DNA from 4 places in the Enterobacter mori genome. Region 4 is predicted to be linked to each of the others. Evidence: predicted binding sites of a transcription regulator. Region 4 holds the regulator's gene; each other region holds the start of a gene.
What was found. The regulator PurR, encoded in region 4, represses purine synthesis genes. The targets are predictions, from matches to a motif close to CANGCAAACGTTTGCNTG.

Region 1 (4,323 bases), 1.7 Mb from region 4:
GACCATCACGATAAAGCTCGCTTCTTCGCCGTCGAGGAACTCTTCAATCACGATACGGTGGCCCGCGTCGCCAAAGGCGTTGCCTGCCAGCATATCCTGCACGGCGGCTTCCGCTTCTTCGAGGGTCATCGCGACGATCACGCCTTTTCCGGCAGCCAGGCCGTCGGCTTTGATCACAATCGGCGCGCCTTTTTCACGCAGGTAAGCCAGAGCAGGCTCTACCTCGGTGAAGTTCTGATATTCCGCCGTCGGGATGCTATGACGCGCGAGGAAATCTTTGGTGAAGGCTTTTGAGCCTTCCAGCTGTGCAGCCCCTTCCGTTGGGCCGAAAATTTTCAGGCCCGCGGCGCGGAAGGCATCCACTACGCCGATCACCAGCGGCGCTTCCGGGCCCACAATCGTCAGATCGATTTTCTCATTCTGGGCAAAGCTCAGCAGCGCCGGAATGTCGGTCACGCCGATAGCCACATTCTGCAGCGCGGGTTCCAGTGCGGTACCGGCGTTACCCGGTGCCACGAAGACCGTTTTCACTAACGGGGACTGCGCCGCTTTCCACGCCAGAGCGTGCTCGCGTCCGCCGTTACCAATGACTAATACTTTCATTTTCAGCTCCGGGAATTAATGGCGGAAGTGGCGCATGTCGGTGAAGATCATTGCAATGCCGTGTTCGTCGGCGGCGGCAATCACTTCGTCGTCGCGGATTGAGCCGCCAGGCTGGATCACGCAGGTGATGCCTACAGCGGCGGCTGCGTCGATACCGTCACGGAACGGGAAGAAGGCATCAGAGGCCATGGCGGAACCTTTCACTTCCAGCCCTTCATCACCTGCTTTAATCCCGGCAATTTTCGCGGAGTAGACGCGGCTCATCTGGCCTGCACCTATCCCGATGGTCATGTTCTCTTTCGCGTAGACGATGGCATTGGATTTGACGAACTTGGCTACCTTCCAGCAGAAGAGCGCGTCACGCAGTTCCTGTTCGCTCGGCTGACGTTTGGTCACCACGCGCAGGTCGGCTTCTGTCACCATACCCAGATCGCGGTCCTGAACCAGCAGACCGCCGTTCACGCGCTTGAAGTCCAGGCCCGGCACGCGTTCTGCCCACTGGCCGCAAACCAGTACGCGTACGTTCTGTTTCGCCGCGGTGATTTTCAGTGCCTCTTCGGATGCCGATGGCGCGATGATCACCTCAACGAACTGACGGGAGATGATGGCCTGTGCGGTTTCAGCATCCAGTTCGCGGTTGAAGGCGATAATGCCGCCGAATGCGGAAGTCGGGTCGGTTTTGTAGGCGCGATCGTAGGCATCCAGAATAGAGGTGCTCACCGCAACGCCGCATGGGTTGGCGTGCTTGACGATAACGCAGGCCGGCTCGCTGAACTCTTTCACGCATTCCAGCGCGGCATCGGTGTCGGCAATATTGTTATAGGAGAGGGCTTTGCCCTGCACCTGCTGTGCGGTCGCAACAGAGGCTTCTTTTACCTCTTCTTCTATATAGAAGGCAGCCTGCTGGTGGCTGTTCTCGCCGTAGCGCATATCCTGCTTCTTAATGAAGTTCAGGTTCAGTGTGCGCGGGAAGCGGCCAGAAGGATCTTTGCTTTCACCGTGGTAAGCCGGTACCAGGCTACCGAAGTAGTTGGCGATCATGCTGTCGTACGCGGCGGTGTGTTCGAAGGCTTTGATAGCGAGGTCGAAACGCGTGTCCAGCGTCAGTGACCCTTCGTTGGCATCCATCTCATTAATAATGGCGTTGTAGTCGCTGCTCTTTACCACGATGGCCACATCTTTATGGTTCTTGGCTGCGGAGCGCACCATGGTCGGGCCGCCAATATCAATATTCTCTACCGCATCTTCCAGAGAACAGCCTTCGCGGGCAACGGTCTGGGCAAACGGGTAGAGGTTAACGACAACCATGTCGATTGGCGCGATATCATGCTGTTCCATAATACCGTCGTCCTGACCGCGACGACCAAGAATGCCGCCGTGCACTTTCGGGTGCAGGGTTTTGACGCGTCCATCCATCATTTCCGGGAAACCGGTGTAATTGGACACTTCGGTTACCGGCAGACCTTTATCTGCTAACAGGCGAGCGGTACCGCCTGTAGAAAGCAGTTCCACACCGCGTGCAGAAAGTGCCTGAGCGAATTCGACGATACCGGCTTTATCAGAAACACTGAGCAGAGCGCGGCGGACTGGACGACGTTGTTGCATGGTAAATCCCCTGGATTTCACGATTACAGAGAGCGTTAGATGAATTTTCCTGCGAAAAACTCATCTAACACACCTGACGGGGCATCCTTGTTAAGCGCGAGCATTTTAACGAAAACGTTTGCGCAACGCTCGCACATTTTCACTTTTTCGTATCATTGTGGATAAGTCTGTGTGTAAAAAGGTATAAGGCGGGGTTTTGCTGTGTAATGCAGCAGTCAGTCATTTTTCTGTCATTTAGCGGTTGCGGCGGCGCGAGAACTCCCTATAATGCGCCTCCATCGACACGGAACATGTGAATCACTTCACAAACAACCCGGTCGGTTGAAGAGAAAAATCCTGAAATAACGGGTTGACTCTGAAAGAGGAAAGCGTAATATACGCCACCTCGCGACAGAGCGCTAAAGCGCGTCGCAGCTGCTCTTTAACAATTTATCAGACAATCTGTGTGGGCACTCAAAGTGACATGGATTCTTAACGTCACAAGACGAAAAATGAATACCAAGTCTCTGAGTGAACATACGTAATTCATTACGAAGTTTAATTCACGAGCATCAAACTTAAATTGAAGAGTTTGATCATGGCTCAGATTGAACGCTGGCGGCAGGCCTAACACATGCAAGTCGAGCGGCAGCGGAAAGTAGCTTGCTACTTTGCCGGCGAGCGGCGGACGGGTGAGTAATGTCTGGGAAACTGCCTGATGGAGGGGGATAACTACTGGAAACGGTAGCTAATACCGCATAACGTCGCAAGACCAAAGAGGGGGACCTTCGGGCCTCTTGCCATCAGATGTGCCCAGATGGGATTAGCTAGTAGGTGGGGTAACGGCTCACCTAGGCGACGATCCCTAGCTGGTCTGAGAGGATGACCAGCCACACTGGAACTGAGACACGGTCCAGACTCCTACGGGAGGCAGCAGTGGGGAATATTGCACAATGGGCGCAAGCCTGATGCAGCCATGCCGCGTGTATGAAGAAGGCCTTCGGGTTGTAAAGTACTTTCAGCGGGGAGGAAGGTGTTGAGGTTAATAACCTCAGCAATTGACGTTACCCGCAGAAGAAGCACCGGCTAACTCCGTGCCAGCAGCCGCGGTAATACGGAGGGTGCAAGCGTTAATCGGAATTACTGGGCGTAAAGCGCACGCAGGCGGTCTGTCAAGTCGGATGTGAAATCCCCGGGCTCAACCTGGGAACTGCATTCGAAACTGGCAGGCTAGAGTCTTGTAGAGGGGGGTAGAATTCCAGGTGTAGCGGTGAAATGCGTAGAGATCTGGAGGAATACCGGTGGCGAAGGCGGCCCCCTGGACAAAGACTGACGCTCAGGTGCGAAAGCGTGGGGAGCAAACAGGATTAGATACCCTGGTAGTCCACGCCGTAAACGATGTCGACTTGGAGGTTGTGCCCTTGAGGCGTGGCTTCCGGAGCTAACGCGTTAAGTCGACCGCCTGGGGAGTACGGCCGCAAGGTTAAAACTCAAATGAATTGACGGGGGCCCGCACAAGCGGTGGAGCATGTGGTTTAATTCGATGCAACGCGAAGAACCTTACCTACTCTTGACATCCAGAGAACTTTCCAGAGATGGATTGGTGCCTTCGGGAACTCTGAGACAGGTGCTGCATGGCTGTCGTCAGCTCGTGTTGTGAAATGTTGGGTTAAGTCCCGCAACGAGCGCAACCCTTATCCTTTGTTGCCAGCGGTCCGGCCGGGAACTCAAAGGAGACTGCCAGTGATAAACTGGAGGAAGGTGGGGATGACGTCAAGTCATCATGGCCCTTACGAGTAGGGCTACACACGTGCTACAATGGCGCATACAAAGAGAAGCGACCTCGCGAGAGCAAGCGGACCTCATAAAGTGCGTCGTAGTCCGGATTGGAGTCTGCAACTCGACTCCATGAAGTCGGAATCGCTAGTAATCGTAGATCAGAATGCTACGGTGAATACGTTCCCGGGCCTTGTACACACCGCCCGTCACACCATGGGAGTGGGTTGCAAAAGAAGTAGGTAGCTTAACCTTCGGGAGGGCGCTTACCACTTTGTGATTCATGACTGGGGTGAAGTCGTAACAAGGTAACCGTAGGGGAACCTGCGGTTGGATCACCTCCTTACCTTAAAGAACCTG
Region 2 (4,323 bases), 1.3 Mb from region 4:
CCTCTGCACAGAAAGAGACCGGCGAGAAAGACGCGCTGATCGTCATGAAAGGCACCCTGCATGAGATGCCGGTTGTTGCCGCCGCGTTTGAGTTCGCCTTTATGGGCGGCTCAATGGGGTCTGTGGTCGGTGCGCGCTTCGTGCGTGCCGTTGAGCAGGCGCTGGAAGACAACTGCCCGCTGATCTGCTTCTCCGCTTCAGGTGGTGCGCGTATGCAGGAAGCGCTGATGTCCCTGATGCAGATGGCGAAAACCTCTGCAGCGCTGGCGAAAATGCAGGAGCGCGGTCTGCCGTACATTTCTGTACTGACCGACCCAACCATGGGTGGCGTCTCTGCAAGCTTCGCAATGCTGGGCGACCTGAACATCGCTGAGCCAAAAGCGCTGATTGGCTTTGCCGGTCCTCGCGTTATCGAACAAACCGTACGTGAAAAACTGCCGCCGGGCTTCCAGCGCAGTGAGTTCCTCATCGAGAAAGGCGCTATCGACATGATCGTTCGCCGCCCGGAAATGCGCCTGAAACTGGCAAGCGTTCTGGCGAAGCTGATGAATCTGCCCGCGCCGAACCCGGATGAGCCACGCGAAGGCGTGATCGTACCGGATCAGGAACCCGAGGCCTGATAACTGAAAAGGGCAGGGCCGGTTGGCGCTGCCCTTTTGCTTTCTAATCTGTTAATGACAACCGGGCATTATGGAAAATAAAAGCATTCCCCAAGCCACGTCGCCCCTGGCCGCGTGGCTTTCTTATCTGGAAAACCTGCACAGTAAAACCATCGATATGGGGCTTGAACGCGTAAGCCAGGTCGCCGCGCGTCTTGATGTGCTCAAACCGGCCCCGTTCGTGTTCACCGTCGCGGGCACCAACGGGAAAGGCACAACCTGCCGCACGCTGGAATCCGTCCTGATGGCGGCGGGTTACAAGGTAGGCGTTTACAGCTCTCCACACCTGGTGCGCTACACCGAGCGCGTGCGCGTGCAGAACAGCGAACTGCCGGAATCGGCGCATACGGCGTCGTTTGCAGAAATTGAAGCCGCACGCGGTGAGATCTCATTAACCTATTTTGAATACGGCACTTTGTCGGCCCTGTGGCTGTTCAAACAGGCGCAGCTGGACGTGGTGATTCTGGAAGTCGGCCTTGGTGGTCGTCTTGACGCCACCAATATGGTGGATGCGGATGTCGCCGTCGTCACCAGCATCGCATTGGATCATACCGACTGGCTGGGGCCAGACCGTGAAAGCATTGGCCGTGAAAAGGCCGGTATTTTCCGGGCGAATAAGCCAGCCGTGGTCGGCGAGCCGGACATGCCGCACACCATCGCCGACGTGGCGAAAGAGAAGGGCGCTCATTTATTGCGCCGCGGCGTGGACTGGCACTATGAGGTTCAGGGCAACGGCTGGCGCTTTAGCGATGCGCAGGGCGCGCTGGACAATCTGCCGTTACCGCAGGTGCCACAGCCGAACGCGGCCACCGCGCTGGCGGCACTGCGCGCCAGCGGATTGGCGGTCAGCGAACAGGCTATCCGCGACGGCATTGAGAATGCCATTCTGCCCGGGCGTTTCCAGATCGTCAGCGAATCACCGCGCCTGATTCTGGATGTGGCCCACAACCCGCACGCAGCGGCGTATCTCGCAGGACGTCTCAAATCGTTACCAAAAACCGGGCGCGTGCTGGCGGTTATCGGTATGCTTCATGATAAAGATATCGGCGGGACGCTGGCCTGCATGGAGAGTGTGGTCGATAGCTGGTATTGTGCTCCTCTGGAGGGGCCGCGTGGCGCGACGGCTGAGCAGTTGACGGAACATCTCGGCACAGGCGCAATCTATAGTAGCGTGGCTCAGGCCTGGCATGCTGCGATGGCGGATGCTAAACCAGAAGATACCGTGCTGGTGTGTGGTTCATTCCACACGGTGGCACATGTCATGGAAGTGATGGACGCGGGGAGAACCGGTGGCGAGTAAGTTTCAGAACCGTTTAACAGGAACCATTGTGCTGGTCGCGCTCGGGGTGATTATTCTTCCGGGACTGCTCGACGGGCAGAAAAAGCATTATCAGGACGAGTTTGCGGCCATTCCGCTGGTGCCGAAACCGGGCGATCGCGATGAGCCAGACATGCTGCCAGCCGCAACGCAGGCGCTGCCTGCTCAGCCGCCAGAGGGTGCGGCAGAAGAGGTGCGTGCAGGCGATGCCGCCGCACCGTCGCTCGACCCTTCTCGCCTGGCTGCGAATAACAACATCGAAATCGATCCGGTTCCGGTGGAGCAGCCTAAGGCTGTTGAAAAACCGAAGCCTGTCGAGAAACCGCAGCCGAAGCCGCAGCGGGATAAAGCGGCAGAGCAGCTGGCCGCAGCGTCAGAAGCCCCACCACCGGCTAAACAAGACGCGGCACCGACCGGTAAAGCCTACGTTGTTCAGCTTGGCGCATTGAAAAACGCCGATAAAGTCAACGAGGTGGTGAGTAAACTGCGCGGCGCGGGATACCGTGTTTACACTTCACCTTCCACGCCGGTGCAGGGTAAAATTACCCGTATCCTGGTGGGGCCGGAAGCGTCGAAAGATAAGCTGAAAGGGTCGCTGGGTGAGCTGAAGCAGATCTCCGGGCTGAGTGGTGTGGTGATGAACTACAGCGCAAACTGATAAAATCTTGCCCCTCACCCTAACCCTCTCCCCAGAGGGGCGGGGGGATGGTTTGCTCCCTCTCCCTTGAGGGAGAGGGCTGGGGTGAGGGGGAATGGCAGACGTCCAAAGAGACGTAATAAGCCACGGCGTTGAACATTTTTTCAGCGCCTTTTTTATTTACGCGCGGGAAGGAAATCCCTACGCAAACGTTTTCTTTTTCTGTTAGAATTCGCCCCGAACTGGATGACAGGGCGTTAAATCGTGGGACACATATGGTCTGGATTGATTACGCCATCATTGCGGTGATTGGTTTTTCCTGTCTGGTTAGCCTGATCCGTGGCTTTGTTCGTGAAGCGTTATCGCTGGTGACATGGGGTTGTGCTTTCTTTGTTGCCAGTCATTACTACACTTACCTGTCTGTCTGGTTCACGGGCTTTGAAGATGAACTGGTCCGAAACGGAATCGCCATCGCGGTGCTGTTTATCGCGACGCTGATTGTCGGCGCTATCGTCAATTACGTGATAGGTCAGCTGGTCGAGAAAACCGGTCTGTCAGGAACGGACAGGGTGCTCGGGATCTGTTTCGGCGCGTTGCGAGGCGTGCTGATTGTGGCCGCGATACTGTTCTTCCTGGATACCTTCACCGGGTTCTCCAAAAGCGAAGACTGGCAGAAATCGCAGCTCATTCCAGAGTTCAGCTTCATCATCAGATGGTTCTTTGACTATCTGCAAAGCTCGTCGAGTTTTTTGCCCAGGGCATAAACCCTGAGATGTGGCTTAACGAGGAAAAGACGAATGTGCGGTATTGTCGGTATCGCCGGTTTCATGCCGGTAAACCAGTCGATTTATGACGCGTTAACGGTGCTTCAGCACCGTGGGCAGGATGCTGCGGGTATCATCACCATTGATGCAAACAACTGCTTCCGTTTACGTAAGGCGAATGGCCTGGTAAACGATGTGTTTGAAGCCCGCCATATGCAGCGTCTGCAAGGTAATATGGGGATCGGTCACGTTCGTTATCCTACTGCTGGCAGTTCCAGCGCCTCTGAGGCACAGCCTTTCTACGTCAACTCACCGTACGGCATCACCCTTGCTCATAACGGCAACCTGACCAACGCGCACGAGCTGCGTAAAAAGCTGTTCGAAGAGAAACGTCGCCACATTAACACCACTTCTGATTCTGAAATTCTGCTCAACGTGTTCGCCAGCGAGCTGGATAACTTCCGTCACTACCCGCTGGAAGCGGACAACATTTTTGCTGCCATTGCCGCTACAAATCGTCAGATCCGCGGTGCGTATGCCTGCGTGGCGATGATTATCGGTCACGGCATGGTTGCTTTCCGCGATCCAAACGGCATTCGTCCTCTGGTGCTCGGCAAACGTGAGCTCGGCGATGGTCGTACGGAGTATATGGTCGCCTCTGAAAGCGTGGCGCTGGACACTCTGGGCTTTGAATTCCTGCGTGACGTTGCGCCGGGCGAAGCGGTCTACATCACTGAGAAGGGCCAGCTGTTTACCCGCCAGTGTGCTGACAATCCGGTCAGCAATCCGTGCCTGTTCGAATACGTTTACTTCGCCCGTCCGGACTCGTTCATCGACAAAATTTCCGTGTACAGCGCGCGCGTGAACATGGGTACGAAGCTCGGCGAGAAGATTGCCCGCGAGTGGGACGATCTCGATATCGACGTCGTGATCCCTATCCCGGAA
Region 3 (4,323 bases), 770 kb from region 4:
CTCAAATCCTTTCACCTCAGCCTGTTTAATCACCTGGCGCTGCCCGGTGTCCATATCCAGTTCAAACAGGGTGTCCGGCGTCGTCATAGAAGAGTAGCCATAACGCAGGCGCGACGATTCCGGTTCAGGGTTGAAGCCAATCCACGTGACATAGGCCGGATCGTCGAAGGCAATGCCCACGACTTCCCGCGTTTTCCTGTTGATTTGGCGGATACTGGTCAACCCCCGCTGACGCTCTTCCACCACCAGCCAGTCGGTAAACAGCGTAAAGCCTTCCAGCATCACCTGCTCCCGCGCGGGGATCAGCACCTCCCACTTACGCTCATCGCGCACTTTGGTTTTATAGAGGCCGAAGTTTTTACCCTCGCGATTCGACCGCAGGTAAAAACTGTGCTGGAAATGATCAAGACTGTACTCATGATCTTTGCGGCGCGGCAGGAAGCAGAGCGGCTGCGCATCAGGCAGTTCGGCATCCAGCAGCAGGACTTCCGAGGTGGTGGCGCTGGCCAGATAAATGATCACATAGTGACGCGATGAGGTTTTGTGCAGACTGACGTAAAAAGTCTCGTCTTTCTCTTCGTACACCAGTTCATCATCGGCAGAATCCGTCCCTACTGTGTGCCGCCAGACCTGATAAGGCAGCAGCGTGGAAACATGCTTTTTGACGTAGTAGACCGTTTCAGAATCATTCGCCCAGACAAAATCCGGGGAGATATTCTCGAGCATTTCCGGATACCAGTTCCCCGACTCGAGATTGCGAAAGCGCAGGCCGTACTGTCGGCGAGAAAGGTAGTCTTCTGCGAGCGCCATAATGGCGTTATCTGGCGACACCGACATACCGCCCAGCGTATAAAATTCGCTGTGAGCGGCACGCTGATTGGCGTCCAGCAGGATTTCCCATTCATCCCATTCGGCATATAGCACCGACTGGCGCTGATAGATGGGGTATTCATTGCCGGGCTCATAGATATGACGGTAGCGATAACCGTTTTTAGTCCAGGGGGCTGACACATCGCGCTGGGGAATGCGCTGCACCATTTCGTTCAGCAGTTGGTCCTGCAGCGCCTGCTGGCTGGACATGACCTTGCGGCCATAGTCGTTTTCCTGGTGCAGATAGTCGAGCACGTCTGGCTGGGAACGCGAGTCATCCCGCAGCCAGTAATAGTGGTCTATGCGCGTATCACCATGCGTGGTGATCGCATAAGGAGTACGTCGGGCTTTCGGTGGCATGTCATGATTCTTTTGAGTTTTACACCCTATAAGGTTGGCAAAACACGCGCATGATGCAAGCGAAACATGACTACATCAGATGATTACCCGGCCTGTAACGTCTGTTTTTGCTGCTGAATATCCTGCTCAATACCCTCACGAACATCCTGAGGGATCTTCAGCGCATCGCCGAGCGCATTCAGGTAGCTGCGCTCCATAAAGTGATCGACATCGATAGCCGCGCAGCTCAGAAAATAGAGTTCCAGCGCCTCTTCTTCGTTCTTCACGCTTTGCGCCAGACGCAGGGGATCGAGGGGCTGTTCGATGGCCTGTGCAACCAGCGCTCTTCCCTGCTCTTCCACACCGGCCTCACGCATCTGCTGCTCTATCGCCGCACGCTCTTTGCTATCAATATGCCCGTCGCTTTTGGCCGCAAACACCAGCGCCAGAATGAGCCGCTCTGTTCGGAGATCCAGCGGTGTAACCTGCTCGCCGTATTGCGGTTCATCCTGATGCGCGGTACGCACTTTGTCCTTGTATTTGTTCCACAGTACGGTTCCCGCGATGGCTCCGCCCCCCGCCAGGAGCGCACCAGTGCCATATTTTGCCAGTAGCTTACGCGATGACTTATTGGCGACCAGCAGCCCCGCCAGTCCTCCCAGCGCACCCGGCACCAGGAGCTTGCTGAGCCCTTGCTCACCAGACGACACGCCTTTCTGACCCAACATGGATTGTAATTGATTTAACCAGCCTGACATGATTCCCCTCACTTAACCGTGCACATTTCTCACAGCCTAAGCGAGCGGGTGTCAGGAAATGTCTGCCTGCACTAAAGAAGCGCAAATTGTTGTGCGATGAAAGGTCCTACGCGCAAGACAGACGCAAACGTTTTCGTTTATACTGCCCGCAACTTTTTCAGGGGGATTTTTATGACTCGTTTAGGAACCGCGCTGCGACCTGCGGCGACGCGTGTGATGCTTTTGGGTTCGGGTGAACTGGGTAAAGAGGTCGCTATTGAATGCCAGCGTTTGGGCATTGAAGTCATTGCCGTAGACCGTTATGCCGACGCCCCCGCGATGCACGTTGCCCATCGTGCTTATGTCATAAACATGCTGGATGGCGATGCCCTTCGCGAGCTGATTTCGCGCGAGAAACCCGATTTTGTCGTGCCGGAAATTGAAGCCATTGCCACCGACACGCTCATTGCTCTTGAACAGGAAGGTCAGCGCGTGGTGCCCTGCGCCAACGCCGCGAAGCTCACCATGAACCGCGAGGGCATTCGCCGCCTGGCCGCAGAAGAGCTGGGGTTGCCCACGTCGAGCTACCGTTTTGCTGGCGATAAAGCCGCATTTCTGCAGGCCGTAGAAGAGATTGGCTACCCGTGCATCATTAAGCCGGTGATGAGCTCCTCCGGTAAAGGACAGAGCTTTATTCGCGACAGCAGCACGCTGGATTACGCGTGGGATTATGCCCAGCAGGGTGGCCGTGCCGGAGCCGGTCGCGTGATTGTCGAAGGCGTCGTGAAGTTTGATTTCGAAATCACTCTGCTGACCGTAAGCGCCGTCGATGGCGTCCATTTCTGCGACCCGATTGGCCACCGTCAGGAAGACGGCGATTACCGTGAATCCTGGCAGCCGCAGCAGATGAGCGCTCTGGCGCTGGAACGCGCGCAGGAGATCGCCCGCAGGACCGTACTGGCGCTCGGCGGCTATGGTCTCTTCGGCGTAGAGCTGTTTGTTTGCGGCGACGAGGTGATTTTCAGCGAAGTCTCCCCTCGCCCGCATGATACCGGCATGGTCACGCTTATTTCGCAGGATCTCTCCGAGTTCGCCCTGCACGTGCGCGCTTTCCTCGGCCTGCCTGTTGGCGGCATTCGCCAGTACGGCCCTGCGGCATCGGCAGTGATCCTGCCCGAGTTGACCAGCCAGAACGTGACGTTTGATAACGTCGACGGAGCGGTAGGTGCTGGACTGCAGATCCGTTTGTTCGGCAAGCCGGAGATCGACGGAACCCGCCGTCTTGGCGTGGCATTAGCCACCGGGGATAACGTTGACGACGCCGTGGCGAGCGCGAAAGCGGCCGCTGCAAACGTCAAGGTAGAGGGATAAAAAAACGGGCCGAAAGGCCCGTTTTTCATGCTGCGATTAACTTACTGTTTCGCACCTTCAACCGCTTCGCGAGCCAGTTTGGTGATGCGATCCCAGTCACCGGCTTCCAGCGCATCCGCTGGCACCAGCCATGAACCGCCGATACACAGTACGCTTTTCAGCGCCAGGTAATCACGGTAGTTGGCAGGAGAGATACCGCCGGTCGGGCAGAAACGCACCTGAGAGAATGGACCCGCAATCGCCTGCAGCGCTTTGGTGCCGCCGTTGGCTTCAGCCGGGAAGAATTTAAACTCTTTCAGACCGTAATCCATGCCCAGCATCAGTTCAGACACGGTGCTGATACCAGGGATCAGTGGAATAGAGCCTTCAGTTGCCGCTTTCAGCAGAGGCTCAGTCAGTCCCGGGCTGATAGCGAACTGAGCACCGGCTTCGGTCACTTCAGCCAGCTGCTGCGCATTCAGAACGGTACCCGCACCGATGATGGCATCCGGCACTTCTTTGGCGATAGCGCGGATAGCGTCCATCGCACACGCGGTGCGCAGGGTCACTTCCAGAACGCGAACGCCGCCCGCAACCAGCGCTTTTGCCATTGGGACAGCGTGCTCCAGTTTGTTCACCACGATGACCGGCACGACAGGGCCAGTGGTCAGGATTGCTTCAGCACTTGTTTTCCAGTTTTTCATCAGAGTCTTCTCTCGCCAGATCGTTAAAAACACGTCGTCTTAAAACGTAATACAGGTTGCGCCCTGCTCTGCACCGGACAGCTTCTCGCGCAGCGCGCCAAACATTTCGCGTCCGGTACCCACGCGCGATGCGCTCAGGTCAGGAATATGAGGCTGACGTGCTGCCAGCTCTGCATCATCGACCAGCAGGGTTAACTCACCTGTCTGACCGTTCACGCGGATCATGTCACCGTCACGCACTTTCGCCAGCAAACCACCGTCATAGGCTTCCGGGGTCACGTGGATGGCAGAAGGCACTTTACCCGATGCGCCAGAGAGGCGTC
Region 4 (4,323 bases):
ACTAACAGCAGGCCGAGAGCGGCAATAATTGCCCCCATTACCGGCACAAAACTGTATCCCAGACCACCGGAAATCACCGCCCCGCCCGCTGCCGCCCCCAGCGCGTTACCCAGGTTAAACGCACCGATATTCACGGAAGAAGAGAGACCTGGCGCTTCATGGGCGACACGCATCACCCTCATCTGAAGCGGGGGTACCACGGCAAAGGTGGCAGCGCCCCACACGACCATCGCGATCGCAGCACCCCATTCGTTGCGTGCCAGCCACGGGATCGCAATCATGATGACAATCAGCAGGGTTAAAAAGCCTTTCAACGTACCGCTCACCGAACGATCGGCCAGTTTCCCGCCCAGATAGTTTCCGATAGAGAACCCCACGCCAATCAGCACCAGCATCGCGGTAATAAAGATCGGCGTCGCGTGGGTGATATCGTGCAGCACCGGTGAGATATAGGTGTAGAGGGTAAACATCGCACCGGCCCCCAGCACCGTGGTCAGCAGCGCGGAAAGCACCTGAGGACGCATCAGCACCGACAGCTCTTTACGTACGTCAGGACGTTCACCGGCGCTCCCTTTCGGTAAGGAGAAGAACAGCGCCACCATCGCCACCACGCCCAGCCCTGCTGTCGCCAGGAAAGACATTCGCCAGCCAATCACTTCACCCAGCCAGGTGGCCGCAGGCACACCGCCTATGTTGGCGATAGTCAGCCCCATAAACATGGTCGCCACCGCGCTGGCCTGCTTGTGCTTCGGAACCACACTTGCCGCAACAACCGAGCCCAGACCGAAAAATGCGCCGTGGTTCAGGCTGGTCAGAATACGCGACAGCATCAAAGTGGTGTAATCCGGCGCAATTGCGGAGAGCACGTTGCCCAGCGTAAAGATCGCCATCAGAAATATCAGCGCATTGCGACGCGCGCGGTGCGACAGCAGCAGCGTCATCAGTGGGGCCCCGACCATCACGCCGATGGCATAGGCGCTGATTAACATCCCGGCCGCAGGAATAGAGACGTCCACGCCCCGTGCGATAACAGGCAGTAACCCCATCGGGGAGAATTCAGTAGTGCCAATCCCAAAGGCGCCAATCGCCAGGGCCAGCAGAGGAAAATTGATTTTCATGAGTCAACTCCGGATGCCGTGTCATCACGCGACACAGAACTAAGAAGTCAAAAGCATGACATCAATCACAAAATTTGAGAAGTTAACATTTTGGCAAAAGATTTTTGCCAGAGAGGTAACAATCGGAAGAAAATGAGGAGGGAGAGGACTCTCCCCCCGCGTAAATCAGTGCAGCGCAGCCGTCAAACCACCGGCAACAATCAATGCCAGCACGATAAAGGTGGTCACCAGCGAAAACTTCAGATCGGAACTCATCAATTTTTCTCCTTTTAATCACCCCACGAAAAGTGAGTTTGCTCATTTTTACATAGTTTACGTCAAAAATCTTCCTGGATTTAAACTGATATCCACTTTAGCTCTTCCCCTTTTCATCAAGATAGGACAAAATTCCACGCTAAATTTATTAGCGTACCGGCCATTGATCCCCTCCTGACGTCCTGTGTCGTTTTCCCGGCGTGTCGCAACTCAAGATTGCGTAATAAGGGTGAGAGAAGGCAAACGTTTACCTTCAAGTTTTTCAGGAGTTTAGGATATGGTCTGGAGTGACATTGAATGGCAACAATAAAAGACGTAGCAAAACGCGCAAACGTTTCCACTACAACCGTATCACATGTAATTAACAAAACCCGCTTCGTCGCGGAAGAGACGCGCAACGCCGTCTGGGCGGCGATCAAGGAGTTACATTACTCCCCAAGTGCGGTTGCGCGCAGCCTGAAGGTGAATCACACCAAGTCGATTGGCTTGCTGGCAACCAGCAGTGAAGCGGCCTATTTTGCCGAGATCATCGAAGCGGTTGAGAAAAACTGCTTCCAGAAAGGCTATACCCTGATTCTGGGCAACGCGTGGAACAGCATCGAGAAGCAGCGCGCCTACCTGTCGATGATGGCGCAAAAGCGCGTCGATGGCCTGCTGGTAATGTGTTCCGAGTACCCGGAATCCGTGCTGTCCATGCTGGAAGAGTATCGCCACATTCCGATGGTGGTCATGGACTGGGGTGAAGCGCGCGCCGACTTCACCGATTCCGTTATCGATAATGCCTTTGAAGGCGGCTATATGGCCGGTCGTTATCTGATCGAACGCGGTCACCGCGAGATTGGCGTGATCCCGGGTCCGCTGGAACGCAACACCGGTGCGGGCCGTCTGGCCGGGTTTATGAAGGCAATGGAAGAGGCGCTGATCACCGTGCCGGAAAACTGGATTGTTCAGGGCGACTTTGAGCCGGAATCGGGTTACCGTGCAATGCAACAGATTGTCTCCCAACCGCATCGCCCGACGGCTGTTTTCTGTGGCGGCGATATTATGGCGATGGGCGCGCTCTGCGCCGCCGACGAGCTGGGCCTGCGGGTGCCGCAGGATATTTCCGTGATCGGGTATGACAACGTGCGTAACGCGCGCTTCTTCACCCCGGCGCTGACCACCATTCACCAGCCAAAAGACTCGCTGGGCGAAACGGCTTTCAACATGCTGATGGACAGGATCGTCAACAAGCGTGAAGAATCCCAGTCGATTGAAGTTCACCCGCGCCTCATCGAGCGCCGCTCCGTGGCGGACGGTCCGTTCCGCGACTATCGCCGTTAATCGCATTCCGGGGGCCAGTTATGCTGGCTCCCGTAGCCACTCCCGATTCAAGGTTTCACTGTCTCCCAGATAATCCAGCAGCCAGGCCATCGCAGGCGATACGTCGTTTTGCTGCCAGGTCAGACAGCAGGCCGCATCCGGGAACGGATTTTCCAGCGTCAGCGCTTTCCACTCCCCGGTATCGATGCGCGGTCGCGCGAAGTGAACGGGCACCATCGCCACGCACAGCCCCGCAGAAAGACAGGTTGCCGACGATTCCCAGTCAGGAGCCACCACGCGACGCTGGTTGTCCAGGAGCCAGGTGATGCGCTTGGGCAGCGAGCGCGAGGTATCTTCCAGCACCAGCGACGGCCAGTTGCGCAGCGTGTCATCGCTGAGAGGGCCTTCCATTGCCGCCAGCGGATGATCGCTGGCGACAACGCAGGTCCAGCTCAGCATCCCCATATCGCGAAACGCATAGCGTCCCCCGACGGGGATCGCCTGCGTTGCCCCAATCGCCATCTCCACCCTGCCATCCGCCAGCGCATCCCAGACGCCGTTGAACACCTCCTGGGAGACACGTAGTTCGACATCAGAAAAATGACGATAGAAATCCACGATCATTTGCCGGGTCCGTTCCGGCTTGACGATATTGTCCACCGCGATGGAGAGATGGCCTCGCCAGCCGTTAGCGATCTGCTGACACTGCTCGCGGGTGATCTGCATTTTTTTGATGACAGAACGCCCTTCCTTTAAAAACCACGCGCCTGCGGGCGTTAATTCCACGTCGCGATGACGCCGCTCGAACAGCGGAACCGCCAGCCACTCTTCCAGCTGACGCACGGTGTAACTGATGGCCGAGGGTACGCGGTGTAACTCCTGCGCGGCACCGGTGAAACTGCCGTTACGGGCAACAGCATCGACAACTTCAAGAGAATAATCTGACCACATGTTCTGCCTGCAAAAAATTTGAATGCACTCAGCAAATATTAGCGTTTCACAAGCCGCTTTGCACTCCCTACACTCTGCGCCAACGTACACCTGCCTCCTCAGGAGAATAAAATAATGCAACCCAGGAAAGGATTTTTGGTCTGGCTCGGCGGCTTAAGCGTGCTGGGCTTTTTAGCGACCGACATGTATCTGCCGGCATTTGCCGCGATGCAGGAAGATCTGCAAACCCCCGCAGCCGCTATCAGCGCCAGCCTGAGCCTGTTCCTCGCCGGTTTTGCCTTCGCGCAACTGCTCTGGGGACCACTCTCCGACCGCTTTGGTCGTAAACCGGTGCTGCTGCTGGGTCTGGCTATTTTTGCCGTGGGCTGTCTGGGCATGCTGTGGGTACGCGATGCCACCTGGCTGCTGGTACTGCGATTCATTCAGGCCGTTGGCGTCTGTGCTGCAGCGGTGACCTGGCAGGCGCTGGTGACCGATTATTACCCGGCATCACGCACTAACCGAATTTTCGCCACCATTATGCCGCTGGTCGGTCTCTCGCCTGCCCTTGCACCTTTGCTCGGAAGCTGGATCCTGGCCCATTTCGACTGGCAGGCGATTTTCGCTACGCTCTTTGCCATCACGCTGGTATTGATGCTGCCTGCGTTTTTCCTCAAGCCTGCGCATAAAAAAGAGACGCATCCTGACGCGAAGCCGA

Region 1: a site for PurR is predicted at 2,316-2,333, ahead of purH (bifunctional phosphoribosylaminoimidazolecarboxamide formyltransferase/IMP cyclohydrolase). Genes of this name have one in related genera too.
Region 2: a site for PurR is predicted at 2,817-2,834, ahead of cvpA (colicin V production protein). Genes of this name have one in related genera too.
Region 3: a site for PurR is predicted at 2,088-2,105, ahead of purT (formate-dependent phosphoribosylglycinamide formyltransferase). Genes of this name have one in related genera too.

The regions. Positions count from the first base shown of each region.
Region 1 covers NZ_CP104285.1:250,959-255,281, forward strand. The annotation lists gene purD (phosphoribosylamine--glycine ligase) at 1-603, opposite strand, end outside; gene purH (bifunctional phosphoribosylaminoimidazolecarboxamide formyltransferase/IMP cyclohydrolase) at 619-2,208, opposite strand; rRNA gene N2K86_RS01260 (16S ribosomal RNA) at 2,768-4,309, shown strand.
Region 2 covers NZ_CP104285.1:3,277,091-3,281,413, reverse strand. The annotation lists gene accD (acetyl-CoA carboxylase, carboxyltransferase subunit beta) at 1-620, shown strand, start outside; gene folC (bifunctional tetrahydrofolate synthase/dihydrofolate synthase) at 691-1,959, shown strand; gene dedD (cell division protein DedD) at 1,949-2,635, shown strand; gene cvpA (colicin V production protein) at 2,890-3,378, shown strand; gene purF (amidophosphoribosyltransferase) at 3,412-4,323, shown strand, end outside.
Region 3 covers NZ_CP104285.1:2,752,995-2,757,317, forward strand. The annotation lists gene ptrB (oligopeptidase B) at 1-1,230, opposite strand, end outside; gene N2K86_RS12995 (tellurite resistance TerB family protein) at 1,314-1,967, opposite strand; gene purT (formate-dependent phosphoribosylglycinamide formyltransferase) at 2,139-3,317, shown strand; gene kdgA (bifunctional 4-hydroxy-2-oxoglutarate aldolase/2-dehydro-3-deoxy-phosphogluconate aldolase) at 3,359-4,000, opposite strand; gene edd (phosphogluconate dehydratase) at 4,040-4,323, opposite strand, start outside.
Region 4 covers NZ_CP104285.1:1,987,131-1,991,453, reverse strand. The annotation lists gene N2K86_RS09505 (MFS transporter) at 1-1,118, opposite strand, end outside; gene cydH (cytochrome bd-I oxidase subunit CydH) at 1,284-1,373, opposite strand; gene purR (HTH-type transcriptional repressor PurR) at 1,671-2,696, shown strand; gene punR (DNA-binding transcriptional activator PunR) at 2,715-3,626, opposite strand; gene punC (purine nucleoside transporter PunC) at 3,741-4,323, shown strand, end outside.